One region of the Agromyces sp. NPDC058104 genome, then DNA from elsewhere that is predicted to be linked to it. Evidence: predicted binding sites of a transcription regulator. Region 1 holds the regulator's gene; the other holds the start of a gene.
What was found. The regulator HrcA, encoded in region 1, represses chaperone genes, less so after heat shock. The targets are predictions, from matches to a motif close to TTNGCACTCGNNNNNNNCGAGTGCNAA.
Positions count from the first base shown of each region.

Region 1 (15,482 bases):
CGTCAGCCGAGGAAGCGGTCGCGCAGGCGGGCGAAGAGCCCCTGCTGGAAGTGGGTGAGCTCGGGCGAGGGCGACTTCTTTGATGCGGCGAACTGCGAGATGAGGTCGCGCTCCTTCGACGAGAGCTTCGTCGGCGTCACGACCTGGACCCCGATCTTCAGGTCGCCGCGACCGTTGCCGCGGAGGCGCGACACGCCGCGGTCGCGCACGGTGACGACCTCGCCGCTCTGGACGCCGGCCTTCAGCTCGACCTCGACGTCGCCGTCGAGCGCGTGGATCGTGGCATTCGTGCCGAGGATCGCATCGGTCATGGCGACCTCGAGGGTCGCGAGCAGGTCGTCGCCGTTGCGGCTGAACACGTCGTGGTTCTTGACCTTGATCTCGAGGTAGAGGTCGCCGTTGGGACCGCCGGCGGGGCCGGCCTCGCCCGAGCCCGGCATCTGCAGGCGCACGCCCGTGTCGACGCCCGCGGGGATGTCGACGGGGACGGTGCGACGGGCGCGCACGCGACCCTGGCCCTGGCAGGTGACGCACGGCGTCGCGATGATGGTGCCGTAGCCGCGGCAGGTGCCGCACGGGCTCGAGGTCATCACGTTGCCGAGGAGCGAACGCACCTGGCGCTGGATCTGACCCGTGCCGCGGCAGATGTCGCACGTGACGGGCGAGGTGCCCGGCTGGCAGCACGAGCCCTGGCAGGTCTCGCAGCGCACGGCCGTGTCGACCTCGATGTCGCGATGCGTGCCGAAGATCACCTCGTCGAGGCCGACCTCGACGCGGATGAGGGCGTCCTGGCCGCGCTCGCGCCGCGACCGCGGCCCCCGGCTCTGCTGGCCCGCGCCGAAGAAGGTCTCGAAGATGTCGCCGAAGCCGCCGAAGCCCTGGCCGCCGAAGCCGCCCTGGTCGCCGAGGTCGTACTGCTGGCGCTGCTTCGGGTCGGAGAGCACGTCGTACGCGTGCGTCACCTCCTTGAACCGCTCGGACGCCTCGGCACCGGGGTTCACGTCGGGGTGGAGTTCGCGAGCCAGTCGGCGGTACGCCTTCTTGATCTCGTCGGGCGTCGCTTCGCGCGAGACGCCGAGGACCTCGTAGTGGTCGGCCACGGAGGGCTTGTCCTTTCGATTGCGGATGCCGGTCTTGCGACGGGCGGAAGGTCAGCTCTCGCCGAGCGTGCGGGAGAGGTAGCGGGCGACCGCGCGGACGGCGGCCATGCTGTTGGAGTAGTCCATGCGGGTGGGGCCGACGACGCCGAGTCGCGAGATGTCGCGGCCCGGGATCTCGAAGGCGCTCGAGACGATCGAGGTCTCGCCGAGCCCGAACGAGGCGTTCTCGCGACCGATGCGCACCGCGACGGCGTGCTCGTCGCCCGACATCTCGCCGAAGAGCTTGAGGAGCACCACCTGCTCCTCGATCGCCTCGATCACGCCGAGGATCGAGCCCGCGAAGTCCTGCTCGGTGCGCACGAGGTTGGCGGCCCCGGCCACGACGAGCCGGTCGCTGCGCTGCACTCGCGCCTGTTCGGCGAGGGTCGCCGCGAGGGTGTGCAGCACCGCTGCGTGGCGCGGGTCGACGGCGTCGATCTCGCCGGAGAGGAGCGCCGTCGCATCCGCCATGGTGGTGCCCGCGACCAGCTCGTTCAAGCGCAGCCGCAGCTCGGCGAGCGTCGACTCCTCGACGGGCTGCTCGAGCTCGGCGAGCCGCTGCTCGACCTGGCCCGAGTCGGCGATGAGGATGCAGAGCACCCGGTTCGGCGAGAGCGAGACGAGCTCGACGTGGCGGACTCGCGCACTCGCGAAGCTCGGGTACTGCACGACCGCGAGCTGCTTCGTGAGCTGCGAGATGAGGCGCACGGTGCGGGCGAGGAGCTCGTCGAGGTCGCTCGACTCGCCGAGGAATGTCTCGATGGCCTGCCGCTGCGCCGAGCTCAGCGGGCGCACCTCGGTGAGCTGGTCGACGAAGACGCGGTACCCCTTGTCGGTCGGGATGCGACCGGAGGAGGTGTGCGGCGCGGCGATCAGCTCCTCCTCTTCGAGGAGGGCCATGTCGTTGCGGATCGTGGCCGCGGAGACGCCGAACGCGTGACGCTCGACGATGGTCTTCGAGCCGACGGGCTCGCGCGACGCGACGTAGTCCTGCACGATCGCCCGAAGGACCGCGAGACTGCGTTCTGAGGCCATGCCCCGCTCCCTCCGACGACTTAGCACTCGATCTGTCTGACTGCTAATCATATCGCGACATCCGGCGACGACGCCGTTGCCCGCGGCGGTTCGCAGCGCTACCGTATGGATGTCCCGCGAGTCCCCGGGGCCGCGACCCCCTCCCGCACCCGAGTACACCCGAAGCCCGAAAGGCGTGCAATGACCGAGCCCAACCCCCCGCAGCCCGACCCCGCCGGCCAGCCCCAGCCCGCCGCAGCCGGCCCGCTCACGCGCGAGCAGGACCTGCAGTGGGCCTCCTTCGCCCACCTCGGCGGCATCCTCGGGTTCCTGCCCTCGCTGATCATCTGGCTCGTCTTCAAGGACCGCGGCCAGTTCACGAACGTCGAGGCGAAGGAGGCGCTGAACTTCCAGATCACCGCAGCGATCGCGTACGTCGCCATCCTGATCGTGAACTCCGTGCTCTCCGCCGTCACCTTCGGCTTCTGGGCGCTGATCGGGTGGATCCTGCCGCTCGCCCTCTGGGTCGTCGTCATCGTCTTCTCGATCCAGGGCTTCCTCAAGGCGAAGGACGGCAACCACTACCGCTACCCCTTCGCCATCCGGCTCATCAAGTAGCAGCCACCTTTCGAGCGCGCCGCCGGGGCTCTTCCCGCGGCGCGCTCTGCTGTGCCAGCATGACGGTTGACGAAGTCTCGCCTTCGGGCGACCCGAGCAAGGAGAAACCCCATGTCCGACGCCACCCCGCCTCCCCCGCCGGCGAACCCCTACGGCCAGAGCCAGCAGCTGAGCCCGTCAGATGAGAAGCTCTGGGCGACGCTCATCCACATCGGCGGCATCTTCTTCAGCTTCGTGCCCGCCCTCATCGGCTACCTCATCCTGAAGGACAAGGGGCCCTTCGTGCGCGCGCACACCGCGACCGCGCTGAACTTCCAGATCACGATGGCGATCGCCTACGTGGTCGGCATCATCCTGACCTTCGTCCTGATCGGCATCTTCGTGCTGATCGCCGTCGGTGTCGTCACGATCGTGTTCAGCATCATCGCCGCCGTGAAGGCCAACCAGGGCGAGGCATACACCTACCCGCTCGCGATCAAGTTCGTCAGCTAGCCCTCGAGCAGCTGCCGGACCACCGCGTCGGCCAAGAGCCGCCCTCTCCTGGTGAGCGTCAGCACACCCGAGAGGGCGGCTTTCGCGTCGACGAGGCCGTCGGCGATGAGCGCGGCGACGGCGTGCCGCCCGCCCGCGTGCAGGCTCGAGATCTCGAGTCCCTCGCGGATGCGGGTGGAGAGCAGCACGCGCTCGGTCTCACGGGTCGGCCCGTCGAGCACCTCGCGGCCGACGGCCGGCGAGACGCCCGCCGCGATGCGGTCGGCGTACGCGGAGGGATGCTTCGCGTTCCACCAGCGCACGCCGCCGACGTGGCTGTGCGCGCCGGGACCCACGCCCCACCAGTCGTCGCCCCGCCAGTAGCCGAGGTTGTGGCGCGAGCGCTGCGCGGGGCTCGACGCCCAGTTGCTGACCTCGTACCACTCGTACCCGGCCGCCTCGAGCTGCTCGTCGACGAGCTCGTACATGTCGGCCTCGAGGTCGTCGGAGGGCTCGGCGAGCTCGCCGCGGCGGATCTGCCTGGCGAGCTTCGTGCCGTCCTCGACGATGAGGGCGTAGGCGCTCAGGTGGTCGGGGCGCTGCGCGACCGCGTGCTCGACGCTGCGGCGCCAATCGTCGAGCGACTCCCCCGGCGTTCCGTAGATGAGGTCGAGGCTGACGTCGAGGCCCGCGTCGCGCGCCCAGCCGACGACGAGCGGCACGCGCTCGGGATCATGGGTGCGGTCGAGCGCGGCGAGCACGTGGGGCACCGCCGACTGCATGCCGAACGAGACACGGGTGAAGCCGCCGTCGGCCAGCCGCGCGAGATCGTCGGGGCCGACCGAGTCGGGGTTCGCCTCGGTCGTGACCTCGGCGCCCGGCACGAGGCCGAACTCGTCGCGAACCGCGCCGAGCATCGCGACGAGGTCGCCTGCGGGCAGCAGGGTCGGCGTCCCGCCGCCGAAGAAGACGGTCTGCGCCGGTCGAGCGGGCTGGCCGGATGCCTCGAGCACCCCCCGCGACATCCGGATCTCGCCGATCGCCTGGCCCGCGTAGTCGCTCTGCCGCGCCCCCCGCAGTTCGTCGGAGGTGTAGGTGTTGAAGTCGCAGTAGCCGCACCGCACCCGGCAGAACGGCACGTGCACGTAGACGCCGAACGCACGGTCGTCGGCGCCGAGTGCGGCCGACGACGGCAGCAGGCCGTCGGCCGGTGCGGGGTCGCCGAGCGGCAGCGCGGCGCCCACGGCTACGCGCCGCTCGCGGGGTGGAGCGCCCGGAGCTCGTCGCGGGTGAGCTCGCGGCGGCGACGGCGGCGAGCCGGCGCGAGCACGGTACTCAGTCCACCCGCGGTGGCGAAGATCGACCGGATCGTGAGCCAGACGGTGTCGTCGTCGCGATGCTCGAGGATGAACGACTCCTCGCCCGTCTCGGCACCGTTCGACGTCGTGCCGTACGCGAATCCGATGCGGTTCGGCTCGTCGATGACGTACACGACGAGCACGGGGGTCTTCGTCGCGCCGAAGCGACGTCGGCGCACGAGGGTCGCGGTCATGCCGGCGGCGATGTAGGCGGTGCCGTCGGCGCCGAAGCGGTCCTCCGTGCGGGGCGCGGGCTGCTCGGAGAGCGGCGACCCGTCGTGGTCGAACACGATGCCCGGGTACTGCGCGCCCGTTCCCGCGGAGACGTCGGCGACCGTGAAGCCCGAGCCGCGCTGCACACCCCAGGTCATCAGCGCCTCGGCCGAGCGTTCGAACCGCTCGCGACCCGAGCCGAGCCGCACCGAGTCCTCGGCGGGGCGGAGGCCCGACGGCGGATAGCGGAGGAAGTCGGGGTCGAGGGTCGCGCCGATCGCGCCATAGGTGACGGACTGGTCGGTGAAGGTGCTTCTACGGGTCATCGGGGGTCTACTTCTTCGCGTCCTTCTTCTCGACGTCGCCGCTCAGCGCGGCGATGAACGCCTCCTGCGGAACCTCCACGCGGCCCACCATCTTCATGCGCTTCTTGCCCTCCTTCTGCTTCTCGAGGAGCTTGCGCTTCCGGCTGATGTCACCGCCGTAGCACTTCGCCAGGACGTCCTTGCGCATCGCTCGGATCGACTCGCGGGCGATGATGCGAGCGCCGATCGCGGCCTGGATCGGCACCTCGAACTGCTGTCGCGGGATGAGCTCGCGGAGCCGCCCGGTCATCAGCACGCCGTACGCGTAGGCCTTGTCGCGGTGCACGATCGCGCTGAACGCGTCGACCTGCTCGCCCTGGAGCAGGATGTCGACCTTCACGAGGTCGGCGGCCTGGTCGCCAGTCGGCTCGTAGTCGAGGCTCGCGTAGCCCGCGGTCTTCGACTTCAGCTGGTCGAAGAAGTCGAACACGATCTCGCCGAGCGGCATGTTGTAGCGGATCTCGACGCGGTCCTCGCCGAGGTACTCCATGCCGAGCAGCGTGCCGCGGCGCGACTGGCAGAGCTCCATGATGGTGCCGACGTAGTCCTTCGGGGCGAGGATCGCGGCCTTCACGACGGGCTCGCGCACCTCGGTGATCTTCGCACCGGTCGGGAACTCGCTCGGGTTCGTCACCGTGACCGTCTTGCGGTCCTCGGTCGTGACCTCGTAGACGACGCTCGGCGCGGTCGCGATGAGGTCGAGGCCGAACTCGCGCTGGAGGCGCTCGGTCACGATCTCGAGGTGGAGCAGGCCGAGGAACCCGCAGCGGAAGCCGAAGCCGAGCGCGACCGAGGTCTCGGGCTCGTACACGAGCGACGCGTCGGAGAGCTTCAGCTTGTCGAGCGCCTCGCGGAGCTCGGGGTAGTCGCTGCCGTCGATCGGGTAGAGCCCGGAGAACACCATCGGCAGCGGCTCGGTGTAACCGGCGAGCGGTTCGGTCGCGGGCTTCACGGCCGTGGTGACGGTGTCGCCGACCTTCGACTGGCGCACGTCCTTCACGCCGGTGATCAGGTAGCCGACCTCGCCGACGCCCAGGCCCTTCGACGGCTGCGGCTCGGGCGCGCTCACGCCGATCTCGAGGATCTCGTGGGTCGCCTTCGTCGACATCATCTGGATGCGCTCGCGCGGCTTCAGCTGGCCGTCGATCATGCGGACGTAGGTCACGACGCCGCGGTAGCTGTCGTAGACGGAGTCGAAGATCATGGCGCGCGGCGGGGCGTCCGCATCGCCGACCGGAGCGGGGATGCGCTCGACGACGCGGTCGAGGAGCTCCTCGACGCCGACGCCCGTCTTGCCCGAGACCTTGAGCACGTCGTCGGGCGAACCGCCGATGAGGTCGGCGAGCTCCTTCGCGTACTTCTCGGGGTCGGCGGCCGGCAGGTCGATCTTGTTCAGCACGGGGATGATCTCGAGGTCGTTCTCGAGCGCCAGGTACAGGTTCGCGAGCGTCTGGGCCTCGATGCCCTGGGCCGCGTCGACGAGGAGGATCGCGCCCTCGCACGCCGCGAGCGACCGCGAGACCTCGTACGAGAAGTCGACGTGACCGGGGGTGTCGATCATGTTGAGGGCGTAGGCGCGGTCGCCCTGCTGCCACGGCATGCGCACGGCCTGGCTCTTGATCGTGATGCCGCGCTCGCGCTCGATGTCCATGCGATCGAGGTACTGCGCGCGCATGTCGCGGTCGCTGACGATGCCCGTGATCTGGAGCATGCGGTCGGCGAGCGTCGACTTGCCGTGGTCGATATGCGCGATGATGCAGAAATTGCGGATCGACGCGGGGTCGGTGGCGGCGGGCACCGGCGGGTTCACAGCTCTCGGAGACATCCCGACGATTCTCCCACGACTTCGCTTCAGACTTTCGACGGATGCCTCGCGGCGGGCCCCGAGACTACGCTCGAAGCACCATGACGACGGCTGAGACCCCCCTCCTGGGCGACGAGCGCGTGGCGCGATCGGCGCTGCGGCCGGTCTTCGTCGCGCTCCGGCTCGGCCTCCACCTCCTCGTCGTCGGGCTCACCCTCTTCGTCATCGTGCGCGCCCTGCTCGCCGACGACCAGGCCGAGGTGCCCATCACGATCCTCGCCGTCGCCTTCCTCGCCTGCTACGGCGCGGGCATCGCGACCGCGCACCGGCACCTGCCGACGTTCGCGCGCGTGCTCTGGCTCGCGTCGCTGCTCGCCCTCTGGGTCGGCATGTCGGCGCTGACGCCCGACGCGGCGTTCCTCGCCTTCCCGCTCTTCTTCCTCGAGCTGCACGTGCTCGCGGCGCCGATCTCGGTGCCGCTCGTCGTCATCACCTTCGGCCTCTCGGTGTGGGGCACGGCCACCCATCTCGGCTTCGAGGTCGGATCGATCCTCGGGCCGCTCATCAGTGCGGGCGTCGCCATCGTGATCGGGCTCGGTTACCGGGCCATGTCGCAGGAGACGCAGGAGCGCCAGGCGCTCATCCTCGACCTCATCGCCACCCGCGAGGAGCTCGCGGCTGCGAGTCGCGAGGCCGGCACGCTCGCCGAGCGCGAGCGTCTCGCCCGCGAGATCCACGACACCGTCGCGCAGGGACTCTCGAGCATCCAGATGCTGCTGCACGCCGCCGAGCGCGACGTCGACGACGAGCGGGTGAGCGAGAAGCTGCGGCTCGCCCGTGAGACGGCCGCCGAGAACCTCGGCGAGGCGCGCCGGTTCATCCGCGAGCTCACCCCGCCCTCGCTCGACGAGCAGACGCTCCCGTCCGCGCTCCGGCGCCTCACCGAGGCCGTGAACGAGCAGGCGAGCCAGGCCGGCGCGGGCACCCGGGTCGAGTTCGCGACGAGCGGCGAGCCCGTGCTGCTGCCGATGGCCGTCGATGCCGCGCTCCTCCGCATCGCGCAGGGCTCGCTCGCGAACGTGCTGCGCCACGCGGACGCCCGGGCGTGCTCGCTCACCCTCAGCTACCTCGGCGACGAGGTCGCGCTCGACGTCGTCGACGACGGGCTCGGCTTCGACGCCGAGGCGGTGGCCCGCCGCGCCGACCCGGCGGAGTTCGGGCTCCGCGCCATCCGTCGCCGAGCCGAGGAGCTCGGCGGCACGGTCGACCTCGAGACCGCCGTCGGCGAGGGCACGGCGCTCTCGGTGCGCATCCCGGTGGTGGCGTCGTGATCCGGCTGCTGCTCGCCGACGACCACCCCGTCGTCCGGGCCGGCATCCGCGCGATGCTCGAGTCGGAGGCCGACCTCGAGGTCGTCGGCGAGGCCGCCACCGCCGAGGACGCGGTGCGGCTCGCGCAGGGCGATGCGATCGACCTCGTCCTCATGGACCTCCAGTTCCCGGGCGCCGTGCAGGGCGCGGAGGCCACGCGCCGCATCCGGGCGGTGCCCGGCGCCCCGCGCGTGCTCGTGCTCACGAACTACGACACCGACGCCGACATCCTCGGCGCGATCGAGGCCGGTGCGAGCGGGTACCTGCTCAAGGACGCCCCGCCCGACACACTGCTCGCCGCGGTGCGCGCGGCCGCGGTCGGCGAGCAGGCGCTCGCTCCGGGCCTCTCGTCCCGGCTCGACGCCTCCCAGGCCTCGGGTGAACGCCTCACCGTGCGCGAGGCCGAGGTGCTCTCGCTCGTCGCCGAGGGCCGCACCAACCGCGAGATCGGCAAGACGCTGTTCCTCAGCGAGGCGACCGTGAAGTCGCACCTCGTGCACATCTTCACGAAGCTCGGCGTCGGTTCCCGCACGGCGGCCGTCGCGCGCGCCCGCGAACTCGGGGCGATCAGGGCGGGCTGAACGATGCCCCGCGCACGCATCGTGCTCGTCCACGGCATCCGCACCTCGGCGACGATGTGGCGGCGGCAGCTGGAGGCGTTCGCGGTCCACGGGATCGATGCGGTGGCGATCGACCTTCCCGGCCACGGCGCGCGCATCGGCGGGGAGTTCTCGATCGACGAGGCGATGTCGATCATCGACGCCGCGCTCAACCCCGCGGGAGCGGCTGAGGATGCCGGGCGCGCTGGCGGGAGTCACGACGTCGTGCCGCGCCTGCTCGTCGGGCTCAGCCTCGGCGGCTACCTCGCGATCGAGTTCGCGGCGAGGCATCCCGATCGGCTCGACGGACTCGTGGCGGCCTCGTGCGGAACGCTCCCCCGCGGCCCGGCGCTCGCCGCGTACCAGTCGATCGCCGCGTCGATCGCCCGCCTGCCCGACCGCGGGCGCGGGCTCAACGACGCGGTCGCGTCGCTCTTCCTCAGCCGCGAGGCGGTGCGCGACATCGTCGACGGCGGCGTCGCCCTCGACGTGATGGCTCCGGCGCTCACCGCGGTCGGGCGGCTCGATCCGCGCGCGGCGGTCGCGAAGGTGCGCGTGCCGATCTGGTTCGTGAACGGACGGTTCGACCACTTCCGCCTGCAGGAGCGCATCCTGCTGCGCGCGGCGAACGACGCCCGACTCGTGATCGTGCCAGGGGCGACGCACCTCGTGAGTCTCACGCGACCCGACGACTTCACCGCGGTGGTGCTCGGCGCGGTCGCCGAGCTCGACCGTCGTGCCGCTCGCCGCCGCCGCGACGACGCCCGCCGCATTGGTGCCGCCCGCGCGTAGCTGGTATCGTTGTCTGTTGGCTTGCCGTGTGGGTCCCACCCCGCACGATCGCCGGGCACGAGCCCCTCTACCTCGTGACGGCACATCCTGTACCCACACGAGAACGAAAGACGAACCACACGTGGCAAACATCAAGTCGCAGATCAAGCGCATCAAGACCAACCGCAAGGCCGAAGAGCGCAACAAGGCCGTGAAGAGCGAGGTCAAGACCGTCGTCCGCGCCGCTCGCGAGGCCATCGCCTCGGGCGACAAGGAGAAGGCCACCGCCGCCGTGCGCGTCGCCGGCCGCAAGCTCGACAAGGCCGTGTCGAAGGGCGTCATCCACAAGAACCAGGCCGCGAACCGCAAGTCGGCGATCGCGAAGCAGGCCGCCGCGCTCTGAGTCGCGTCGCACTGCAGTACGGCTGAAGGCCCCGCTCCGGCGGGGCCTTCGTCGTCTCCGGGATGTCTCGGTGCAGGCCGTTCCTCGGCCGCACGCCGTCGCCCGCACCCGCCCTCCGCGCCACCTCTGCATCCCCCGCGCCAGTTGATGTGGCGCAGCGACTGTGGAAGTGGCGCAGACGGTCGACCGGACGGCGGACTCGTGGCGCAACGGTGTGGGCCGTGCGGGGGCGACGGGGCGGGGCGGGGAGGCTCAGCGGCGGCCGCGCGCGGCGATGACGCCGACGAGGCGCTCCAGGGCGAACACCGGGTCGCGCTCGGCGCCCTTGACCGCGGCGTCGGTCTGGGCGAGCGTCTCGATCGCGACGCCGAGGCCCTCGTCGGTCCACCCGACGAGATCGCGGCGGGCTCGATCGACCTGCCACGGCGCCATGCCGAGCGAGGAGGCCAGCTGGCCGCCGCTGCCGCGCGAGCCCGAGACCTTCGCCATCGTGCGGAGCTTCATCGCGAAGGCCGCGACCATGGGCACCGGGTCGGCACCGCTGTCGAGGGCGTGACGCAGGGCGATGAGCGCCTCACCATGGCGGCCCGCGATCGCCGCGTCGGCCACCGCGAAGGAGTTCGTCTCGACCCGGCCGCCGTAGTACTGCGCGACGACCGCCTCGGTGATGTCGCCGGGCGCGTCCGACAGCAGCTGGCGGCTCGCGGCGGCGAGCTCTCGCAGGTCGTCGCTGAAGGCACCGACGAGGGCCCGCAGTGCGGCAGGCGCGATCCTGCGCCCCGCCGCGCGGAACTCGGCGACGACGAAGTCCTGCTTCTCGGCGTCTTTCTTGAGTTCGGCGCAGACGACCTCGATGCCCCCGCCGCCGCCGGCGCGGATCGCGTCGAGGAGCTTCTTGCCGCGCACGCCGCTGCGGTGCCGGAGCACGAGCGTCGTGGCGTCAGCGGGCTGCTCGAGGTACTCGAGGGCGTCGAGCAGGAAGTCGTCGCTCGACTTCTCGACGCCGCTCACGCGGATGAGCCGGGGCTCGCCGAACAGCGACGGGCTCGCGAGCGTGAGGAGCTCGCCGCGGCGGTAGCCGTCGGCCTCGAGGTCGCTGACCTCGAGCGCGGGGTCTTCGGAGCGGAGGAAGTCGCGCAGCATGCCGATCGCCCGCTCGGCGAGCACGTCTTCGGCGCCCGAGACCAGCACGACCGGCGCCGGCCGCACGGCGTGCCACGCCAACTGCGGAATCGCGACCTTCGCTCGCGCTGAAGCGCCTGCTCCGCGTGCTGCCACCCGTGCCTCCCTGTTCCGTCTTCAAGTCTAGGGTCGGCCGCCGACGCCCGAGCGCCGGCCGTCACCGCCGAGACGTCTGTCGGACCACGGCCGAGTCCGCTCGAGCCTGCCTCCGGCGTTCAGCCGGCCGACGGCGAGGTGGTGCGCGACGGCCTCAGTCGCGAGCCGAGGGCCCGAGCGGGACGGCATCGAACCTGCCGTCGTGGTGCGCCAGCTCGCTCATTCGCGCCCGGGGGTTCTGCCCGTTCTCGCCGGCTCCCGGCCCGCGCCCGCTCGCGTCCTTCGTCGACGCCTTCGTCGACGACGGAGTCGGCTCACCCGCCCCGAGGGTCGCGGAGCGCCGACACGCCGGCCCCGCCGCGCTCGGTCCACACCCGCATGCCGCCCTCGGCGGGCGAGAGGGCGATCGTGCCCGACACGTCGGTGCGCAGCGGCACCGTGCCGACGCGGTCGAGCAGCTCGAGCAGCCGGCCCGTCGGGTGGCCGTACCCGTTGTCGGCGCCGACGCCGATGAGGCCCACCTCCGCATCCATCCGCTCGTAGAGGGCGTCGCGCTGGTCGGCCGAGCCATGATGCGCCACCTTCACGAGATCGACGTGCCCGAGGCCCGAGTCGGTGAGCATCCGCCGCTGCGCGTCTTCGCCCAGATCACCGAGGAACACCCCGTGATAGCTCGGCGCCATGACCTCGAGCACGACGCTCGCGTCATTGCCCGGCGGGGTGTCGGGCGCCGGCCAGAGCGTGCGCCAGCGCGTGCCGCCGAGGGTGCCGTGCGCGCCGGCCGTCACCGGAATCGCCTCGGCGCCCTCGGCGAGCAGCGGGTCGAGCGCTCGCGATGAGCGTTCGCCGTCGAGCGGTCCGTGCAGCACGGTGGACACGATGCCCTCGACCGCGGCGACACCGCCGACGTGGTCGGCGTCCCAGTGGGTGAGCACGAGCAGGTCGATGCGCTCGATGCCGAGCAGATGGAGGCACCGGGTGAGCGCGGTCGGGTCGGGCCCGGTGTCGATCAACGCGGTGGCGTCCCCGGAGCGGAGGATCACGGCATCACCCTGCCCGACGTCGCAGGCGGCGACCACCCAGTCGCCCGGTCGCAGCGCCCGCGTGACGGCCGGCCCGCCGACGACGACGCCCACCTGGACCGCGACGGCGACGATGAGGGCGCCGGCGACGAGCGACCGCGCGCGGCGTGCGAGCGGGCGCCCGAGCGCGAGCCGCAGCGCGAGCGCGGTGCACACGGCGAGCAGCAGCGCGCCCGGGGCATCCGGAAGCCAGGGCAGGCGCCCGCCCGGCATCGCCGCCGTCGTGTGCGCGATGACCGCGATCCACTGCGCAGGCAGCCACGCGAGCTGCAGGGCGGCGTACCCGAGCGAGGGCAGCACCGGCAGCAGCAGGCAGCCGATGAGGCCGGCGACGGTGCCTACCGGTGCGGCCGGCGCCGCGAGCAGGTTCGCCGGCACCCCGTAGACCGCGATCGCCGGGTCGAGCAGCACGAGCACCGGCTGGCACGCGAGCTGCGCGGCGAGCGGCACCCCGAGCACGACGGCGAGCGGCACGGGCATCACCCGTGCGAGCGCCTGCGAGAGCGGCCCGGCCAACAGCAAGAGCCCCGCGGTCGCGCACACCGACAGCGCGAATCCGTAGTCGCGGGAGTACCAGGGGTCGACGACGAGCAGCACCACCACCGCCAGCGCGAGTGCCGCGAGCCCGCCGCCGGGTCGCCCGGCCGCGACCGCGATGAGCACGACGACCGCCATCGCGGCCGCCCTGACGACGCTCGACTCGGGCGTCACCAGCACGACGAATGCGCCGAGCGCGAGCAGTGCGACGATCACGCGGAGGCCCCGTCGCAGCCCCAGGGCTGCGGCCAGCGCGAAGGCGACGGCCGTGATGATCGCGCAGTTCGCGCCCGACACCGCGGTGAGGTGGCTCAGCGAGCTCGCCTTCATCGCCGCATCGAGCGGTTCGCCCACCGCGCTCGTGTCGCCGATCGCGAGACCGGGCACGAGCGCGCCGCCGTCGCCCCCGAGTCGGGTGGCCGCGTCGGCGAAGCCGGTCCGGAGTCTCGCGCTCCACGCGAGCCACGCGGGCGGCGGGGCCACCTCGACCTCGGACTGCGCCCGCAGCCTGAACGCGGACGCCTCGACCGAGGACTCCGGCGACGCGCGGGCCGTGAAGGACACCCTCGCGCCGAGTTGGAGCGTCGACGGCACCGCATCCACGACGCCGCCGACCGGCACGGGCGAGACCGGCGCCCCGTCGACGCTCAGGAGACGGCCCTCGATGCGCATCGAAGAGCGCACCGGCGGCGGCGTCCCACTGTCGCCGCGCTGATCGGCCGACGCGGCCGGCTCCGCCCACGCCGGCATCATCGACGCCATCGCTCGCGGCGCCGCGGTGAGCTCCACGACGACGTCGACGGGCGATCGCGCCTCGGCCGCAGCCGCCAGCGGTGAGGCATCCCTGGCGGAGAGGGCGATGCCGGCCGAGGTCGCGACGAGCGCGGCCGCGACGGCGGCGATCGACGCGGTCGCGGCCGCACCGACGAGCCGCGGACGCGACGTTCGCGGGTCGAGCCCGCGACCGCCCTCCCGCCCGGACCTCCGCCCGAGCAGCGCGACGACGAGCAGCATCGCTGCGAGCGCCCAGAGCGCCGAGAGCGGCATCCAGGGCGGAATCCCGGCGTCGGGCGCGGCGACCACCGCCCACGCCGCCGCCCAGGCGGAGACGGCGGGTGCGGCCAGCCTCGCGTCGCGCATTCAGAGTGCGACCAGATCGGCGAGCCCCGAGTACACGGCGTCGCCGATGCCCGCGACGTCGAGCAGTTGTTCGGTGCTCGTGAACGGCCCGTTGGCCTCGCGCCAGTCGATGATGCGCTGGGCGAGGGCCGGCCCGATGCGCGGCAGGGTGTCGAGCTCGGCGACGTCGGCCGTGTTGAGATGCACCTTGCCGTCGGAGGGCGCGCCGACGACGGCGCCCGCGCCCGCACCCTCCGCCGGTGGCGCCCCGACGACCGGCACCACCAGCTGCTCCCCGTCGGCGACCGCGCGCGCGAGATTCACCCCGGCGGGATCGGCATCGGCGGCCAGTCCGCCGGCGGCGGCGATCGCATCGACGACCCGGGCACCGTCGTCGAGCTCGACGAGCCCCGGCTCGGCGACGGCGCCGAGGACGTGCACGAGCACCACCGACGGCGAGGCGGCGGCAGGGGTCGCCGCGTCGGCGCCGGCCGCTCCCCCGCCGCCGGAGTCCGCGAAGGAGATGCTCGGCTGGGCCCCGCCGCCCGCGCTCGTGAACGACAGCATCGCCGCGACGGCGACCGCGGCGATGAAGAGGGCGACGGCCGCACCGACACCGAGTCGCACGCGAGCCGAGGCCCGCCGCGCCGAGGGATCGAGCGCGGCGAGCGGGTCGGGCGGGTCGGGCGGCGGCATTCCCGAAATCTACGGGCGAATGCGCCCGGCGTCATCGCGCGGCGAGCTGCGTCGGAGAGTCCGCGGCACGCTCCGGCTGTCGAGGAGGAGTCACCGACGCGCCGCGTGGACCATGCCCGCGCCCGACGCGGTCAGCGCGCCCGCCGGGACCGCGGACCCGTGACCCCGAGACGGCCGACCGCCGCCCGCGCCCGCACGGCGATGCGCCGCACTCGCGGCCCGAACGGCACTCGCTGCAGCACGGCCCGGAGCCGAGGCACCCGGTGCGAGCGACGGAGCTCGCGGCGCGCCAGCGCCCACGACAGCTCGCGCGCCCACGTCGCGACCACCCTGCGCTCGTCGAACGCCCGCGCGCTCCGCCGCGCGGCACGTCGCATGGACGCGACCTTGCGCGGCGGCATCCGTTGGAGCGAGCGGATCGCGGCGGCGAGTGCCTCGACGTCGCCGCTCGGCACCAGCAGACCGTTCCTCCCGTCGCGGATGAGGTCGGCCGGGCCGTAACGGATGTCGTACGCGATCGGGATGCAGCCGGCCGCCATCGCCTCGACGAGCACGAGGGGGAAGCCCTCCGAGCGCGAGGTCAGGACGAGGAACGAGCGCTCCGCGAGGTGCCGACGCGCATCGGCAGCGAAGCCGTGGAGGCGC
Region 1 is NZ_JBHVTD010000003.1:107,984-123,465, reverse strand. Features, by position in the region: gene dnaJ (molecular chaperone DnaJ) at 3-1,100, opposite strand; gene hrcA (heat-inducible transcriptional repressor HrcA) at 1,152-2,174, opposite strand; gene ACFVTH_RS14335 (DUF4870 domain-containing protein) at 2,355-2,771, shown strand; gene ACFVTH_RS14330 (DUF4870 domain-containing protein) at 2,883-3,263, shown strand; gene hemW (radical SAM family heme chaperone HemW) at 3,260-4,486, opposite strand; gene ACFVTH_RS14320 (DUF1990 family protein) at 4,489-5,139, opposite strand; gene lepA (translation elongation factor 4) at 5,147-7,003, opposite strand; gene ACFVTH_RS14310 (sensor histidine kinase) at 7,084-8,313, shown strand; gene ACFVTH_RS14305 (response regulator) at 8,310-8,933, shown strand; gene ACFVTH_RS14300 (alpha/beta fold hydrolase) at 8,937-9,743, shown strand; gene rpsT (30S ribosomal protein S20) at 9,865-10,125, shown strand; gene holA (DNA polymerase III subunit delta) at 10,378-11,403, opposite strand; gene ACFVTH_RS14285 (ComEC/Rec2 family competence protein) at 11,718-14,162, opposite strand; gene ACFVTH_RS14280 (ComEA family DNA-binding protein) at 14,163-14,837, opposite strand; gene ACFVTH_RS14275 (glycosyltransferase) at 14,969-15,482, opposite strand, start outside.

Region 2 (15,482 bases), on a different contig from region 1:
CTTCGGCTTCACCGGCCTGCTGAACTTCGGCCAGGCGGGATTCATGCTGCTCGGCGCCTACGGCTACGCCATCCCGGCACTGAAGCTCGGCTGGCCCTGGTGGGCCTGCCTGCTCAGCGCCCTGCTGGCCTCCGTGGTGTTCGCACTCATCCTCGGTATCCCGACGCTGCGATTGCGCGCCGACTATCTCGCGATCGTGACGATCGCCGCAGCCGAGGTGCTGCGGCTCGTCTTCACGACGAACGAGTTCCAGCCGGTGACCGGTTCGGCGAACGGACTCTCCGAGTTCCAGACCGGGCTGCTCGCGTTCAACCCGTTCCCGCCCGGGCGCTACGGCATCGGCCCGTGGGTGTTCGACAACCGCGTGTGGTTCTTCCTCGTGCTGGGCTGGGTCGTCGTGGCGCTCGCCGCGCTGCTCACCTGGCTGCTGATGCGCAGCCCGTGGGGCCGCGTCATCAAGGGCATCCGCGAAGACGAGGACGCCGTGCGCTCGCTCGGCAAGAACGTCTACTCGTACAAGATGCAGAGCCTCATCCTCGGCGGACTCTTCGGCACCCTCGCCGGCATCATCTTCGTGATGCCGCGCGCGGTCGTGCCGTCGTACTTCCAGCCGACGCTGACCTTCATGGTCTACGCCATCCTGCTCCTCGGCGGAGCCGCGACCATCCTCGGGCCGATCGTCGGCTCGATGGTGTTCTGGGTGCTGCTGTCGTTCTTCTCGGGCTTCATCTCCCGGGCGGTCGAGGCGGGCTGGTTCCCGTTCATGACGCAGGTGCAGGCCGGTCAGCTCCGCTTCATCCTCGTCGGCATCGCGATCATGCTGATCGTCATATTCATGCCACAGGGCCTCCTCGGAAACCGGAAGGAGCTGGCTTTTGTCAAGTGACGCCACTCCCACGTCCAAGCCGGTGAAGACCACCGGTCTCCACGTCGGCGACGCCGCTCCCGGCGTCAAGAAGCACGATCCGATCCTGATCGCCGACGGCGTGAAGCGCACCTTCGGCGGCCTCACCGCCGTCGACGTCGAGCACGTCGAGATCCCGCGGGGCGCCATCACGGCGCTCATCGGGCCCAACGGCGCCGGCAAGACGACGTTCTTCAACCTGCTGACGGGCTTCGACAAGCCCGACACCGGCACCTGGTCGTTCGACGGACGAGCGCTCGCGCACGTGCCTGCGTACCGGGTCGCCCGCATGGGCCTGATCCGCACGTTCCAGCTCACGAAGTCCCTCGGCCTGCTCTCGGTCATGGACAACATGAAGCTCGGCGCGAAGGACCAGGTCGGCGAGAACCTCTTCCGCTCCCTCATCCCCTCGCTCTGGCGCAAGCAGGACGCGGCGATCGAGGAGAAGGCGCTCGAGATCCTCACCAGGTTCAAGCTCGACGTCAAGAAGGACGACTACGCGGCAAGCCTCTCCGGCGGGCAGCGGAAGCTCCTCGAGATGGCACGGGCGCTCATGAGCGACCCGACGCTCGTCATGCTCGACGAGCCGATGGCGGGTGTGAACCCGGCGCTCACGCAGTCGCTGCTCGACCACATCCTCAACCTGAAGGCCGAGGGCATGACCGTGCTCTTCGTCGAGCACGACATGCACATGGTCCGGCACATCGCCGACTGGGTGGTCGTGATGGCCGAGGGCCGCGTCGTCGCCGAAGGCGACCCGCACACGGTCATGGAGGATCCGGCGGTGATCGACGCCTACCTCGGTGCCCACCACGACACCGACCTCGGCTCGACCGACACCGGCCACGTCGAAGCGCTGAAGGAGCTCATCGATGACGAACAGTAGCCCCGCCCCGTCCGTCGCGGAGCCGCCCGCCGGCGAGCTCGTCGTCGAGGTGCGCGATGTCGTCGCCGGGTACCTGCCGGGGGTGAACATCCTCAACGGGTGCTCGCTGACGGCCGCCCAGGGCGAGCTCATCGGCATCATCGGCCCGAACGGCGCCGGCAAGTCGACCCTGCTGAAGTCGATCTTCGGCCTCGTCAAGGTCCGCGAGGGCGGCATCTACCTGCACGGAGAGGAGATCACGAACCTCAAGGCGAACAAGCTCGTCGCCCAGGGCGTCGGCTTCGTGCCGCAGACGAACAACGTGTTCCCCTCGCTCACCATCCAGGAGAACCTCGAGATGGGCATCTTCCTGAAGCCGAAGGGCCTCAAGGAGCGGCTCGAGTTCGTCACCGAGATCTTCCCCGAGCTCGGCAAGCGACTCGGCCAGCGCGCCGGATCGCTGTCGGGCGGCGAGCGGCAGATGGTCGCGATGTCGCGCGCGCTCATGATGGGGCCGCACGTGCTGCTCCTCGACGAGCCGAGCGCCGGCCTCTCCCCCGTCCGCCAGGACGAGGCGTTCCTCCGGGTGAAGGAGATCAACCGTGCCGGCGTGACGACCATCATGGTCGAGCAGAACGCCCGCCGCTGCCTGCAGATCTGCGACCGCGGCTACGTGCTCGACCAGGGTCGCGACGCCTACACCGGCACCGGCCGCGAGCTGCTGAACGACCCGAAGGTCATCGGGCTGTACCTCGGCACCCTCGGTCAAGACGAGGAGTAACGACCGGACGAACGACGAAGGGGCGGATGCTGCGGCATCCGCCCCTTCGTCGTTTCACAGCTTCTGGGCCTGTCTCCGCCGGTTGCGACCCGACTTTGCACGGGCGCCCGACGGGATTGCGCCGGCCGGCCGCGCAGCCGCTCCGTCGGCACGCGCCGTGCATGGCGCGCCGTGCCTGGCGCCGTGCCGCGGCGCGCCGGCGATCGCCTGTACGAGGCCGGAGGGCGCTCCCGGGCGTCCGGAACCCGGTCCTTGGCGGTCTTGACCGGGCCCCTGCCGGCCGCGGAACGGCGACGCCATCGCGCGCACCACTTCGGCGCCCTCTGCACCAGCAGAAGTGGTGCAGAGGGCGCCGAAGTGGCGCAGGCGAGGCGGCCGCGTCGACGCTCCGGCCGTCCGAGAAGACTCCCGCGCACGGGAAAGGGCCCCGGCCGAAGCCGGGGCCCTTCACCTTCGCGCGTTGGATCAGCCGTCGCCGATGCGCTCGTAGGTGTTGTCGTCGAGGTACTGGAAGATACCGATCGTCGCCTCGGTGGGGTCGCCGTTCTCGTCGAACGTGATCGGACCCGACGGACCGTCGTAGTCGATCTGCTGACCCTCGGCGAGGAGCGCGATGCCGTCCTCGTACGAAGTGACCTTCTCGCCGTCGCCGGTGCCGCCCGAGACCTGCTGGAGGTACTTGGCGATCTCGGCGCCGTCGGTGCTGTTGGCCGCGTAGGCCGCCAGCGCGAGCAGCACGACGGCGTCGTACGACTCGGCCGCGTAGCTGTAGTCGGTCAGGTCGGGGTCGATGCCGAGCAGACGGTCGGTGAAGTCACCGAGCGTGCCCGTGTCGAGACCCGGCAGCGTGCCCTTCGAGCCGGCCACGAGGCCCGGAGCGAAGTCGGCGCTGTAGTCGGACAGGTTGCCGTCGACGAAGTACAGCTGGTCGCCGGGGTAGCCCGAGCCGACGAGGGCCGGCGTGATGATCTTGGCCTGGTCGAACGTGACCAGCGCGATCGCGTCGGGGTTGGCCGCCGTGACCTCGGCGATCTGCGCGTCGAAGCTCGAGTCGCCCTCGTTGAAGAGCGCCTCGGCGACGACCTCGCCGCCGGCCGCCTCGAAGGCGTCCTTGGTGAACTGCGCGAGACCGGTGCCGTACGAGTCGTTCAGCACGATGAGGCCGAGCGTCGCGTTGCCGTCCTCGGCGATCAGGTTGCCGAGCACCTCGCCCTGCAGCACGTCGGACGGAGCCGTGCGCCAGTACAGGCCGTTGTCGTTGTAGTCGGTGAAGTCGGCCGAGGTGTTCGCGGGCGAGAACTGGATGACGCCCGCCGCCACGATCTGGTCGATGACGGTCTTCGAGACGCCCGACGACGCGGCGCCGATGATGGCCGAGACGTCCTGCGAGAGGAGGTCGGTCACCGAGACGGTCGCGGTGTCGGTCGTGGTGTCGCCCGAGTCGCGGAAGACGACCTCGACGGCGAGGCCGGAGTCGACCGCGTTGACGTCGTCGGCACCGAGCTGGACGCCGGCCTCTTCGGGCGGGCCGAGGAATGCGAGCGCACCACTCTGCGGCAGGATCGTTCCGAGCTTGAGCGCGAGGTCGCGCTCGCCCTCGGCGATGGGCAGGGCGTCGCCGGCGTCCGTGGCCGGTTCTTCGGATTCGGCAGGGGCCGGTGAGCCCGTGCTGCACGCAGTGAGGAGGAGGGCACTGACGCCGGCGATGGCGATGCCCGTCCAGGCTGCGCGAGCCGAGCGCGTGGCCGTGGCCTTCGCGAAAACGCTCATGTTGCTCCTTGGGACTGAAGGAAATTGGTACACAATGCAGCGCCGTGGTGACGCCGTTGTCTGACAGTATTCCGGGGCCCCGGCGGAAACAAGTGACCCCGGTCACAACCCTGTAACACCCGCCCGAATCGTTACCTCATCGACATCCTGACGCGGATCTGCGCACGAAATCCGCGTCATCCGGCGTCATCATGCGCTGATTCCGCAATCGCGGCGGGGGCTCAGACGGGCTCGGCGACCACGCGCTTCGACGCTCGCCGGGCGCCGCGGATGAGGTCGACCGTGAGCACGGCGAGGGCCGCCCACACGAGCGCGAAGCCGATCCACCGCTCGGGCGGCATCGGCTCGCCGAGCAGCACGACGCCCACCAGGAACTGGATGAACGGGGCGAAGTACTGGATGAAGCCCATGTAGATGAGCGGCAGCCGGCGCGAGGCCGCCGCGAACAGCAGCAGGGGCACGGCCGTGACGGCGCCGGCGCCGAGCAGCAGCACGGTGTGCCAGGTGCCCTCGGTCCCCATCGTGAGCCCCGTGGTCGCGGCGACCCACCACAGCTGCACCGCGGCCAGGGGCGCGAGCCAGAGCGTCTCGAGCGTGAGACCCGAGACGGCGTCGACGCGAGGGCCGACGCGCTTCTTGATGAGGCCGTAGAAGCCGAACGAGAAGGCGAGCAGCAGCGCGATCCACGGGAACTGCCCGTGGCCGACCGCGAGCACGATCACGGCGACGATGCTGATGCCGACCGCGACCCACTGCGTCGTGTTGAGCCGTTCGCGCAGCACGAGCACGCCGAGGAAGACGGTGACGATCGGGTTGATGAAGTAGCCGAGCGAGGCCTCGACGACCTGCTCGGAGACCGCCGCGTACACGTAGGTCTGCCAGTTGACGAAGATGAGGGCGCCCGCGGCGGCCATCGTGAACAGCACCCGGCGGTCGCGGAGCAGCGCGAAGAACGCGCCCCATCCGCGGGTGACCGTGATGAGCAGCGCGCAGAACACGAGCGAGAGCAGGATGCGCCAGGCGACGATCTCGAGCGAGCCGGTCGGCGCGAGCGCGATGAAGTAGATGGGGAGGAAGCCCCACAGCAGGTAGGAGGAGATCGCGTACGCGAGTCCCGGCCGGCTGATGCCCTGCTGCGTCGTCGCGTCGGGGAGCTCAGGGCGGGGATTCACCGATACAGACTACGCCCGTGCGAAGCGATGGCCAACGCGGCCGCGGGTGCGGATGCAGAACGGCCCGGATGCGAGGCATCCGGGCCGTTCTGGAGGTTCGAGTCGCTCAGCGGACGACGACCGCGAGCACGTCGCGGGCCGAGAGCACGAGGAAGTCCTCGCCACCGAACTTGACCTCGGTGCCGCCGTACTTCGAGTAGATCACCTTGTCGCCGACGGCGACGTCGAGCGGGACGCGGTTGCCGTTGTCGTCGATGCGGCCGGGGCCCACGGCCACGACCTCGCCCTCCTGGGGCTTCTCCTTGGCGGTGTCGGGGATCACGAGGCCCGACGCGGTGGTCTGCTCGGCCTCGACCTGCTTGATGACGATGCGATCCTCGAGCGGCTTGATGGAAACCGACACGGTTGCCCCTATCTCTCTGATGAAGAAACTGTCTTGCGAAGACTGATTAGCAGCCTCTGAGTGAGAGTGCTAAGCCGAGTCTAGGCGCGTTTTGGCACTCGTGCAACGTGAGTGCCAGTCCGTTCACGCGCGGCGAACACCGGGGCCGGATGCCCCGTGCGATCGCCGCTCGGCGGCCGCTCGGCGCGGTGCTAGCGTGGCCGGGTGGAACGCTCCGAGCTCGTCGAACTCCTCTCGCCCGAGGGGCTGCGCCTCCTCGACGGCCTGCCCGAATGGGACTCGAAGGCCGACATCGTGAAGACCGTCGCCGCGCTCCGCCGCCAGGGGCACCCCGCCTCCCTGGTCGCGACCGTCCTCAGCCAGGCGAAGCTCCGCGCGAAGGCCGCCGCGAAGTTCGGCCCGTTCGCCGCCCGGATGCTCTTCACCGAGGCAGGTCTCGAGCAGGCGACCCGCCTGCAGGTCGCCGCGCTCCACGCCGGCCGGTTCTCGCGCGCCGGCGTCCAGCACGTCGCCGACCTCGGCTGCGGCATCGGCGGCGACGCGCTGGCCATGGCCGCGATCGACCTCGAGGTCACCGCCGCCGACGCCGACGAGGTCACCGCCGCGATCGCGGCCTACAACCTCACCCCCTTCCCGCACGCCCGGGTGCTGCACGAGCGCGCCGAGACGGTCGCGCTCGGCGGCATCGGGGGCGTCTGGCTCGATCCCGCCCGGCGCACCACCGCGGGCGGCACCACGACGCGCATCGCGGATGCCTCGGCGTACTCGCCGAGCCTCGACTTCGCGTTCGGCCTCGCCGAGCGGCTTCCCGTGGGCGTGAAGCTCGGCCCGGGCACCGACCGCGACGTGATCCCGGCCGGTGCCGAGGCGCAGTGGGTGTCGGTCGACGGCGACGTGGTCGAGCTCGGCGTGTGGCTGGGCGCGCTCGCCCGCCCGGGCGTCGGCCGCTCCGCGCTCGTCATCCGGGGCGAGCTCGCGCACGAGCTCACCGCACCGGCCGACTCCCCCGACGCCCCCGACGGCCCGCTCGGCGACTATCTCTACGAACCCGACGGCGCGGTCATCCGGGCACGGCTCATCGGCGACCTCGCCCGGGCGAACGGCGCCTGGATGCTGAGCCCGGGCATCGCCTACCTCACGGCCGACACCGCGTTCGACTCACCGTTCGCACGGGGATTCCGCGTGCTCGAGCGGCTGCCCGCCGACGAGCGCGGGCTGCGTCAGGCCCTGCAGGCTCGCGGGGTCGGCACCCTGGAGATCAAGAAGCGGGGCGTCGACGTCGACCCGGCCGCACTGCGCACCCGGCTCAAGCTGAAGGGCGCCGAACGGGCGACCGTCGTGCTGACCCGGGAGCAGGGCCGCCACGTGACGCTGCTCGTCGAACGGATCTGACCCGCTGCGCCCCGAGCCGAGGGCCCGCACCGCCGCGAGGCGCGATCAGGCGGGCAGCGCGCCGAAGACGATCGCGTAGTAGCCGATCCAGAGGGCCGAGAACACGAGCCCTCCGAGGCCGGTTCCGATGCCGATGAACGCGAGCGTGCGTCCGTGCTCCTCGCGGCGGAGGCCGAGCACGCCGAAGACGATGGCCGCGATCGAGAGCGGCAGCATCCACCCGACGAACAGCGACGCCGTCGCGCCGATGATGCCCGTGACCGCGGCGACCCAGCTGTACGCGCGTCGCTGCTCGAGCTGTTCGACGACCTCGCGCTGGTCGTACTCGGGCCGGTGGACGACGAGCAGCTGCCCCGTCGAGATGCGCCGGAGCTGCCCCGTGTCGACGGGCACGTCGAACTCGCGCACGACCGGGTCGGCGCGCAGGGTCGGCTCCGCCGGGCGGTACGGCGCCAGCGGATCGTCGAGCCCGGGGCCGCCGTCGGCGGGCGGCCGGACCACGGGCTCGCCCGAGCGCTCGCCCGTCGGCTCGGGCGACCCGATCGCCGTCACGTCGAAGGACGGGGCGGCGGGTTCGCCGGGCTCGCCGTGGTCGGGAGCGGGCGCGGGCGCGACGCCGGACGATTCGCCGACGTCGCGCGAACCGTGCTCGGGCTCGACGGGACGAGCAGAGGGAGCCCCGCCCTTCGGCGGGACTCCCTCTGCTTCAGCCATCTCAGGGCTCACGTTCGCTTCGTCGTACTGAGGTCGTCGCTCAGTACCCGACCGAGCTGCTGGCGGCCGCGAGGACCACGAACAGCACGATGAAGCCGATCCACAGGAGGCTGAACGCGATGCCGGCGAAGCCGGTGATGATGCCGGTGAGCCAGAACCCCTTGGCCTCGGGCTCCTTCTTCTTGCCCATGAATCCGAGCACGACGGCGGCGATCGAGAAGAGCGCGCCGAAGCCGTAGAAGAAGCTGCCGAAGATTCCGACGATGCCGCCGATCATCGAGATGATGCTCAGCGTCGGGGTCGGCTTGGCCTGCGGTGCGTAGGCCGGGTAGGCCGGTGCGCCGTACGCGGGCTGCGCACCCGCGGGTGCGCCGTAGCCGGGTGCGGCGGGCGCACCGTAGGCGGGCGGCGGCGGAGGCGTCGCCGCGCCGTAGCCTGCGGCGGGCGCACCGTACGCCGGAGGCGCCGGAGGCGCGGGCGGAGCCGGCGGCGCGGGCGGCGCGACGGGCGCCTCGGGAGCTCCGGGCGGCTCGGGCGCCGAGGGCACCTCGGGCCCCGACGCCGCGGCGTCGACCGGCACGATCGGCTCGGGCGCGTCGGGGATCGACGGCTCGGGCTCGCCGGGCACCACGGGCTCGGGCGCATCGGGGGTGACGGGCTCGGGAACGCTGGGAACCTCGGGCTCGGCCGGCACGCCGGGAACCTCGTCGGGATTCTTCGGATCACTCATGGGTGCTCCCCTGGTCTGCTGGTACGGGTCTCGGCGCGGCTCAGTACGTGCTGTAGCTCGCCGAGAAGCCGCCGGCCGCCGCGATCGCGATGATCACGATGATCCAGATGATGCCGACGACGAGGCCGATGTACCCGAGGATGAGACCCGCGATCGCGAGGCCGCGGCCCTGCTCGCCCGTCTTCTTGATCTGGCTCAGCGCGATGTGGCCGGTGATCACCGCGACGAGCGAGATGAAGAACGCCGAGACGAGCGAGACGATCGCGAGCACGTTGGTCTTGGTCGACGCCGGGGCGCCGTAGGCGGGCGCGGCGTAGGCCGGAGCGGCGGGCGCGGCCGGCGGCGTGCCGTACGCGGGGGCTGCGGGAGCGGCCGGAGGCGTGGGCGGGACGGCGCCGGCGGGCTGCTCGGGAAGGTTCGGGTCGGTCACGGTGGTTCCCCTCGAATGCTGTGTGATCGCGCGCCTCGGGATGAGGGCTCGCGCCGGGCGCGCACGATCGACGCCGCTCTCCGGTGATTTCGTCCCCACACTATCGCGCGAGGGCGCGGCTGCACAGGATTCGGGCGTCACACGACCTGGATGTCGGTCACGGGCAGCGTCGAGTCGGCGCCGAAGCCGAGCTCGGACGGCGCATGACCCGCCATGACGAGCTGCGCGCCGAGCGCGGCGATCATGGCGCCGTTGTCGGTGCAGAGCGAGAGCGGCGGGATGCGGAGCGCGATGCCCGCGGCCTCGGCCCGCTCGGCGGCGACCTCCCGCAGGCGCGCGTTCGCGATGACTCCGCCGCCGAGGAGGAGCCGCGGCACGCCGAGCTCGGTGCACGCGTCGATCGCCTTCGCGACGAGCACATCGACGACCGCCTCGCGGAAGCTCGCGGCGACGTCGGCGACCGGCACGGGCTCGCCCGCGGCCTCGCGCTGCTCGACCCAGCGGGCGACGGCGGTCTTCAGGCCCGAGAAGCTGAAGTCGTAGCGGTGCGCCAGGAGGTCTTTCGGTCGCGTGAGGCCCCGTGGGAACCGGATGGCCTTCGGGTCGCCGCCGATCGCGGCGCGGTCGATCTCGGGGCCTCCGGGATAGGGCAGGCCGAGCACCCGCGCGACCTTGTCGAACGCCTCGCCCGCGGCGTCGTCGATGGTCTCGCCGAGCAGTTCGACGTCGGAGACGAGGTCGCGCACGAGCAGGAGCGAGGTGTGCCCGCCCGAGACGAGCAGCGCCACCGTCGGCGTCTCGAGCGGGTCGGCCGCGTCGAGGAGATCGGCGCCCACGTGCCCGACGAGGTGGTTCACCGCGTAGATCGGCACCCCCTGCGAGAGCGCGAGCGCCTTCGCGGCCCCGACGCCGACCATGAGCGCCCCGGCGAGGCCGGGACCGCTCGTGACGGCGACCGCGTCGATCTCGTCGAGCGTGACGGATGCCTCGGCGAGCGCCGCACGGATCGTCGGCCCCATCGCCTCGAGGTGGGCGCGGGCCGCGACCTCGGGCACCACGCCGCCGTAGCGGGCGTGCTCGTCCATCGACGACGCGATGGTGTTCGCGAGCAGGGTCGTGCCGCGCACGATGCCCACGCCGGTCTCGTCGCAGGAGGTCTCGATGCCGAGGACGAGCGGCTCGGTGGTGTTCATCGGGCCGCTCCTCGGATCGCCGTGCCGTCGGTGCCTTCGCCTGCCGGCCGGGTGACGGCGGGCGGCACGGCGAGCTGCATCATGATGGCGTCGACGCCGTGCCGGTAGTAGCCGCGGCGCACGCCGATCTCGGCGAAGCCGAGCGACTCGTAGAGTGCGCGGGCGATCGGATTGTCGGCGCGCACCTCGAGGAAGAGCTGGGCGATGCCGCGGCGTCGCGACTCGGTGATGAGCGCGTGCATGAGCCCGCGGCCGAGGCCGATGCCGCGCGCGGCGGGATCGACCGCGATGGTCTGGATGTCGCCCTGGTCTCCGCCGGAGGGCGCCAGCAGCCCCGCGTAGCCGAGCAGCGGCGGCCACGAGGCATCCGGCTCGTCGTGCGACCCCTCGGCGGCACCGTCCGCACCCTCGGCGGTCTCGCCCGACCCGGACGGCGCGCCACGTGAGGCGAGCTCGTCGTCGACGGCCACCAGGTAGTAGCCGTGCGGGCTCTCGAGCTCGCGACGCATCGCGTCCTCGGGCCAGGCGTCGTCGGTGAACGTGGACCGCTCGAGCCGCATGATCGCGTCGAGGTCGCCGATCCTGGCGCGACGCATGAACACGCTCACTGGAGCACCCGCTTGCCCGCCGAGGGCGTGACGTCGGGCGCACGGAGGTACAGCGGCGCGTCGTCGGCGAGGGGAAGGCGGCCGGCGACGAAGGCGAGCTCGGCCACGAGGCCCACGGCCGCGGCCGAGACGACGACCGCCTCGAACCTGGCGCCGGCCGGCTCGGGCAGCTCGTCGCGCGGGGCCAGGAGCGGACCGGTCACGCGGATCGGCAGCCCCGCCTCGTCGAGCCCGGCGTACTCGGAGACCGCGAACTCCCGCCGTCGTGCGTCGGTGACCACCTGCAGCGGGCCGGTCTCGCCGGCCGTGTAGCGCGCCCAGGCGATCGCGTCGTGACTCGGCACCGGCACGAACGGCCGGTCGATGCCGAGGGCGAAGGCGTGCGCCGCCGCGATGCCGACTCGGAGTCCGGTGAAGGGCCCAGGGCCCATGCCTGCGGCGACGCCCGAGAGCCGGCCGGGGGCGACGCCGGATGCGTCGAGCGCGTCGCGGATGAACCCGCCGATGACCTCGGCGTGGCGCATCGTGTCGTCGGTGCCGGTCTCGGCGAGGACACGGAACTCACCGCTCACCGCGTCGCGATCGACGATCGCGACACTCGTGCCCGTCGAGGTGTCGATCGCGAGGAGCATGAGGACAAGCCTACGCCGAGACGGCGTACGGGGTGCCCGCCCACCGGGGGCCGAAGCCGCGCACGGTGACGGTGCGCGGCTCGTCGGCGTCGAGCTCGTCCTCGTCGTCGGGCGCGCCCGCTGCGCTCGCCTCGCTCGCGCCGGTCGGGCGCTCGATCACGATCTCGAGCCGCGAGTCGCTGAGCTCCTCGACGAGACCGGCGCCCCACTCGACGACGACGACCGAGCGGGCGACGTCGAGATCGAGGTCGTCGACCAGCGCGGCCTCGCCGAGGCGGTAGGCGTCGACGTGGATGAGCGGCGGGCCGTCGCCGAGGTTCGGGTGGGTGCGCGCGATGACGAAGGTCGGGCTCTGCACGGGGCCGCGCACGCCGAGCCCCGCGCCGATGCCGCGCGTGAGGGTGGTCTTGCCGGCGCCGAGCGGCCCGGTGAGCACGAGGAGATCGCCGGCGCGAAGGCCTGCGCCGAGGTCGCGACCGAACTCCGACATCTCCTCGGCGGTGGCGAAGGTGGCCGACCGCGTCACGATCGCGCCTCGCCGTCGCCTGCGCCCTCGCCTGCGCCGTCGCCTGCGCCCTCGCCCGCGGCGTCTGCCTCGTCCCCGGCGTCGGCCTCGGCCTCGGCGCCGCCGACGTAACGGCGCGGTACGCGCGGCCCGATGCGGGTCACGATCTCGTAGCCGATCGTCCCGGCGGCCGCGCCCCACTCGTCGGCGGTCGGCGCCCCGGTGGCCGGGTCGCCGAAGAGCACGACCTCGTCGCCGACCGTCACCTCGTCGTCGCCGACGTCGACGATGAACTGGTCCATGGCGATACGGCCCGCGACCGGCCGGCGCCGGCCCGCGAGGAGCGCCTCGGCCCCCTTGCCCGACGCCTGGCGCGGCACGCCGTCGGCGTAGCCGAGCGGCACGAGGGCGAGCGTGCTGGGCCGTTCGGCGTGCCAGATGTGGCTGTACGAGGCGCCCGTGCCCGCCTCGACCCGCCGCACGGCCGCGACCCGCGCACGCAGCGTCATCACGGGCGTGAGCCCGAGCTCGGTCGAGGTCGTGCCGTCGCCGAAGGGGGTGAGCCCGTACATCCCGATGCCGATGCGGACGGCGTCGTAGCGCGAGCCCGGGTCGCGCAGCGCCTGCTCGGTCGACGCGATGTGCCGGATCCGCGGTGCGAGGCCGGCGGCTCGAGCGGTGACGAGGGCGCGCTCGAAGGCCTCGAGCTGGTCGGCGTCGACCTCGCGCGAGGTGTTCGCGAAGTGGCTGAACACTCCGACGACCTCGACCAGTCCGTCGCGCTCGAGCCGCGCCGCCCGGGCGACGGCGTCGGCCCATTCCGACTCGGGGACGCCGTTGCGGCTGAGGCCGGTGTCGATCTTGAGGTGCACCTGCGCACGCGCCGGGGCGCCTGCGGCCGTGCCGCCTGCGACCGCTGCCGCGGCCCGCTCGAGCTGGAGCGTGCTGGAGATCCCGAGCTCGATGCCCGCGCGCACCGCACGCGCGAAGTCCGCGTCGGGGCCGTGCAGCCAGGCCAGGACGGGGGCGTCGATGCCGGCGTCGCGCAGCTCGTGGGCCTCGTCGAGGTCGGCGACGCCGAGCCGGGTCGCGCCTCCGGCGAGCGCGGCACGGGCTGCGGCCACGGCGCCGTGGCCGTAGGCGTCGGCCTTCACCACCGCGATGACCTCCGCCGGCGCCATGCGAGCCGCCAGCGTGCGCACGTTCGCCGTGAGGGCGTCGAGGTCGACGACGGCCTCGCGGAACGGGAGCCCCGCGACCTCATGGGGCGTCATCGGCCGCCGGCCTTCTCGAGCACGACGAAGGCGCTCGCGATGCCCGCGTCGTGGCTCATGGAGAGGTGCACGCGGTCGATCCCGAGCTCGGCCACGTGGCGGGCGAGCGCCCCCGAGAGCGCGAAGTCGGGGTTGCCCTCGGCGTCCTGGACGATCCGCATGTCGTGCCAGCGGATCACCGCGTGGCCGCCGAGCGCCTTGATGAGCGCCTCCTTCGCGGCGAAGCGCGCGGCGAGGGAGCGAGCGGGGCGCTCGCGTTCGCTCTCGGCGAACAGGCGCTCGAGGAGCGCGGGGGTCCGGGTGATCGAGCGCTCGAAGCGCTCGATGTCCACGACGTCGATGCCGATGCCGGCGATCACTCGGCCCCCGCGCCTCTGGTCACTCGACCGTCACCGACTTCGCGAGGTTGCGCGGCTGGTCGACGTCGAGGCCCTTCGCCTGCGAGAGCTCCATCGCGAAGATCTGCAGCGGCACGACCGCGAGCAGCGGCTCGAAGAGCGGGGCCGCGAGCGGGATGCGCACGACCTCGTCGGCGAACGGCAGCACGGCGGCGTCGCCGGCCTCGGCGATCGCGATGACGCGGGCGCCGCGGGCACGGATCTCCTGGATGTTCGAGACGACCTTCGGGTGCAGGCTCCGATCGTGGCGCGGGCTCGGCACGACGACGAACACGGGCTGGCCCGGCTCGATGAGCGCGATCGGCCCGTGCTTCAGCTCGCCGGCGGCGAAGCCCTCCGCGTGGATGTAGGCGAGCTCCTTCAGCTTCAGCGCGCCTTCGAGCGCGATCGGGTACCCGACGTGGCGGCCGAGGAAGAGCACCGAGCGGGTGTCCGCCATCCAGTGTGCGAGCTGTGCGACCTTGTCGGCCTCGCCGAGCACCTGCTCGATCTTCGCGGGCACCGCGGTGAGCTCGGCGAGCTGCGCCGCGAGCTCGGCGTCGCCGAGAGTGCCGCGCACCCGAGCGACGTGCAGGCCGAACAGGTAGAGCGCCGTGATCTGCGCCACGAACGCCTTCGTCGAGGCGACCGCGACCTCCGGGCCGGCGTGGGTGTAGACCACCGCGTCGGACTCGCGCGGGATCGTGGCGCCCTGGGTGTTGCAGATCGAGATCGTGCGCGCACCCTGCTCGCGGGCGTACTTGACCGCCATCAGCGTGTCCATCGTCTCGCCGGACTGGCTGATCGAGACCACGAGCGTGTCGGCGTCGAGCACCGGCTCGCGGTAGCGGAACTCGTGACTGAGCTCGACCTCGACCGGGATGCGGGCCCATTGCTCGATGGCGTACTTGGCGACCATGCCCGCATACGAGGCGGTGCCGCACGCGATCACGGTGATGCGACGGATGCCGCGGAGCTCGTCGTCGCCGAAGCCCTCGAGCTCGGGGATCACGACGGCGCCGTCGACGACGCGGCCGCGCAGGGTGTTCGCGACGGCGTCGGGCTGCTCCGACACCTCCTTGCGCATGAACGACGACCATCCGCCCTTCTCGGCGGCCGAGGCATCCCATGCGACCTCGAACGCGTCGAACTCGACGGGCTCGCCCGAGAAGTCGGTGACGACGACCTCGTCGGCGGTGATCGCGACGATCTGGTCCTGGCCGACCGCGACGGCCTGCTTCGTGTACTCCACGAACGCGGCGACGTCGGAGCCGAGGAAGTTCTCGCCCTCGCCGAGCCCGATGACGAGCGGCGAGTTTCGACGGGCGCCGACGACGACCCCCGGCTCGGCCCGGTGCACGGCGAGCAGGGTGAACGCGCCCTCGAGGCGCGAGACGGTGTTGCGGAACGCCGTGCGGAGGTCGCCGGCGGCGCGGTACTCGCGGCCGAGGAGCACGGCGGCGACCTCGGTGTCGGTCTCGGACTCGAAGGCGTGCCCCTCGGCGAGGAGCTCCTCCTTCAGCTCGGAGAAGTTCTCGATGATGCCGTTGTGGATGAGCGCGAGCCGGCCCTCGTCGCCGAGGTGCGGGTGCGCGTTGCGATCGGTCGGGCCGCCGTGGGTCGCCCAGCGGGTGTGTCCGATGCCGGTGCCGCCCTGGTGCAGCGGGTTCCGCTCGAGCTCGTCCGCGAGGACCTTCAGCTTGCCGGCGCGCTTGGCGGTCTCGATGGCGCC
Region 2 is NZ_JBHVTD010000001.1:580,324-595,805, forward strand. Features, by position in the region: gene ACFVTH_RS02690 (branched-chain amino acid ABC transporter permease) at 1-886, shown strand, start outside; gene ACFVTH_RS02695 (ABC transporter ATP-binding protein) at 876-1,790, shown strand; gene ACFVTH_RS02700 (ABC transporter ATP-binding protein) at 1,777-2,550, shown strand; gene ACFVTH_RS02705 (ABC transporter substrate-binding protein) at 3,016-4,320, opposite strand; gene rarD (EamA family transporter RarD) at 4,542-5,492, opposite strand; gene groES (co-chaperone GroES) at 5,599-5,895, opposite strand; gene ACFVTH_RS02720 (SAM-dependent methyltransferase) at 6,100-7,287, shown strand; gene ACFVTH_RS02725 (hypothetical protein) at 7,333-8,001, opposite strand; gene ACFVTH_RS02730 (hypothetical protein) at 8,042-8,731, opposite strand; gene ACFVTH_RS02735 (DUF4190 domain-containing protein) at 8,772-9,161, opposite strand; gene tsaD (tRNA (adenosine(37)-N6)-threonylcarbamoyltransferase complex transferase subunit TsaD) at 9,299-10,354, opposite strand; gene rimI (ribosomal protein S18-alanine N-acetyltransferase) at 10,351-10,962, opposite strand; gene tsaB (tRNA (adenosine(37)-N6)-threonylcarbamoyltransferase complex dimerization subunit type 1 TsaB) at 10,959-11,594, opposite strand; gene tsaE (tRNA (adenosine(37)-N6)-threonylcarbamoyltransferase complex ATPase subunit type 1 TsaE) at 11,605-12,084, opposite strand; gene alr (alanine racemase) at 12,117-13,373, opposite strand; gene ACFVTH_RS02765 (holo-ACP synthase) at 13,370-13,732, opposite strand; gene glmS (glutamine--fructose-6-phosphate transaminase (isomerizing)) at 13,752-15,482, opposite strand, start outside.
Region 2: groES (co-chaperone GroES) is a predicted target of HrcA. The motif match lies at 5,987-6,013, and genes of this name have one in related genera.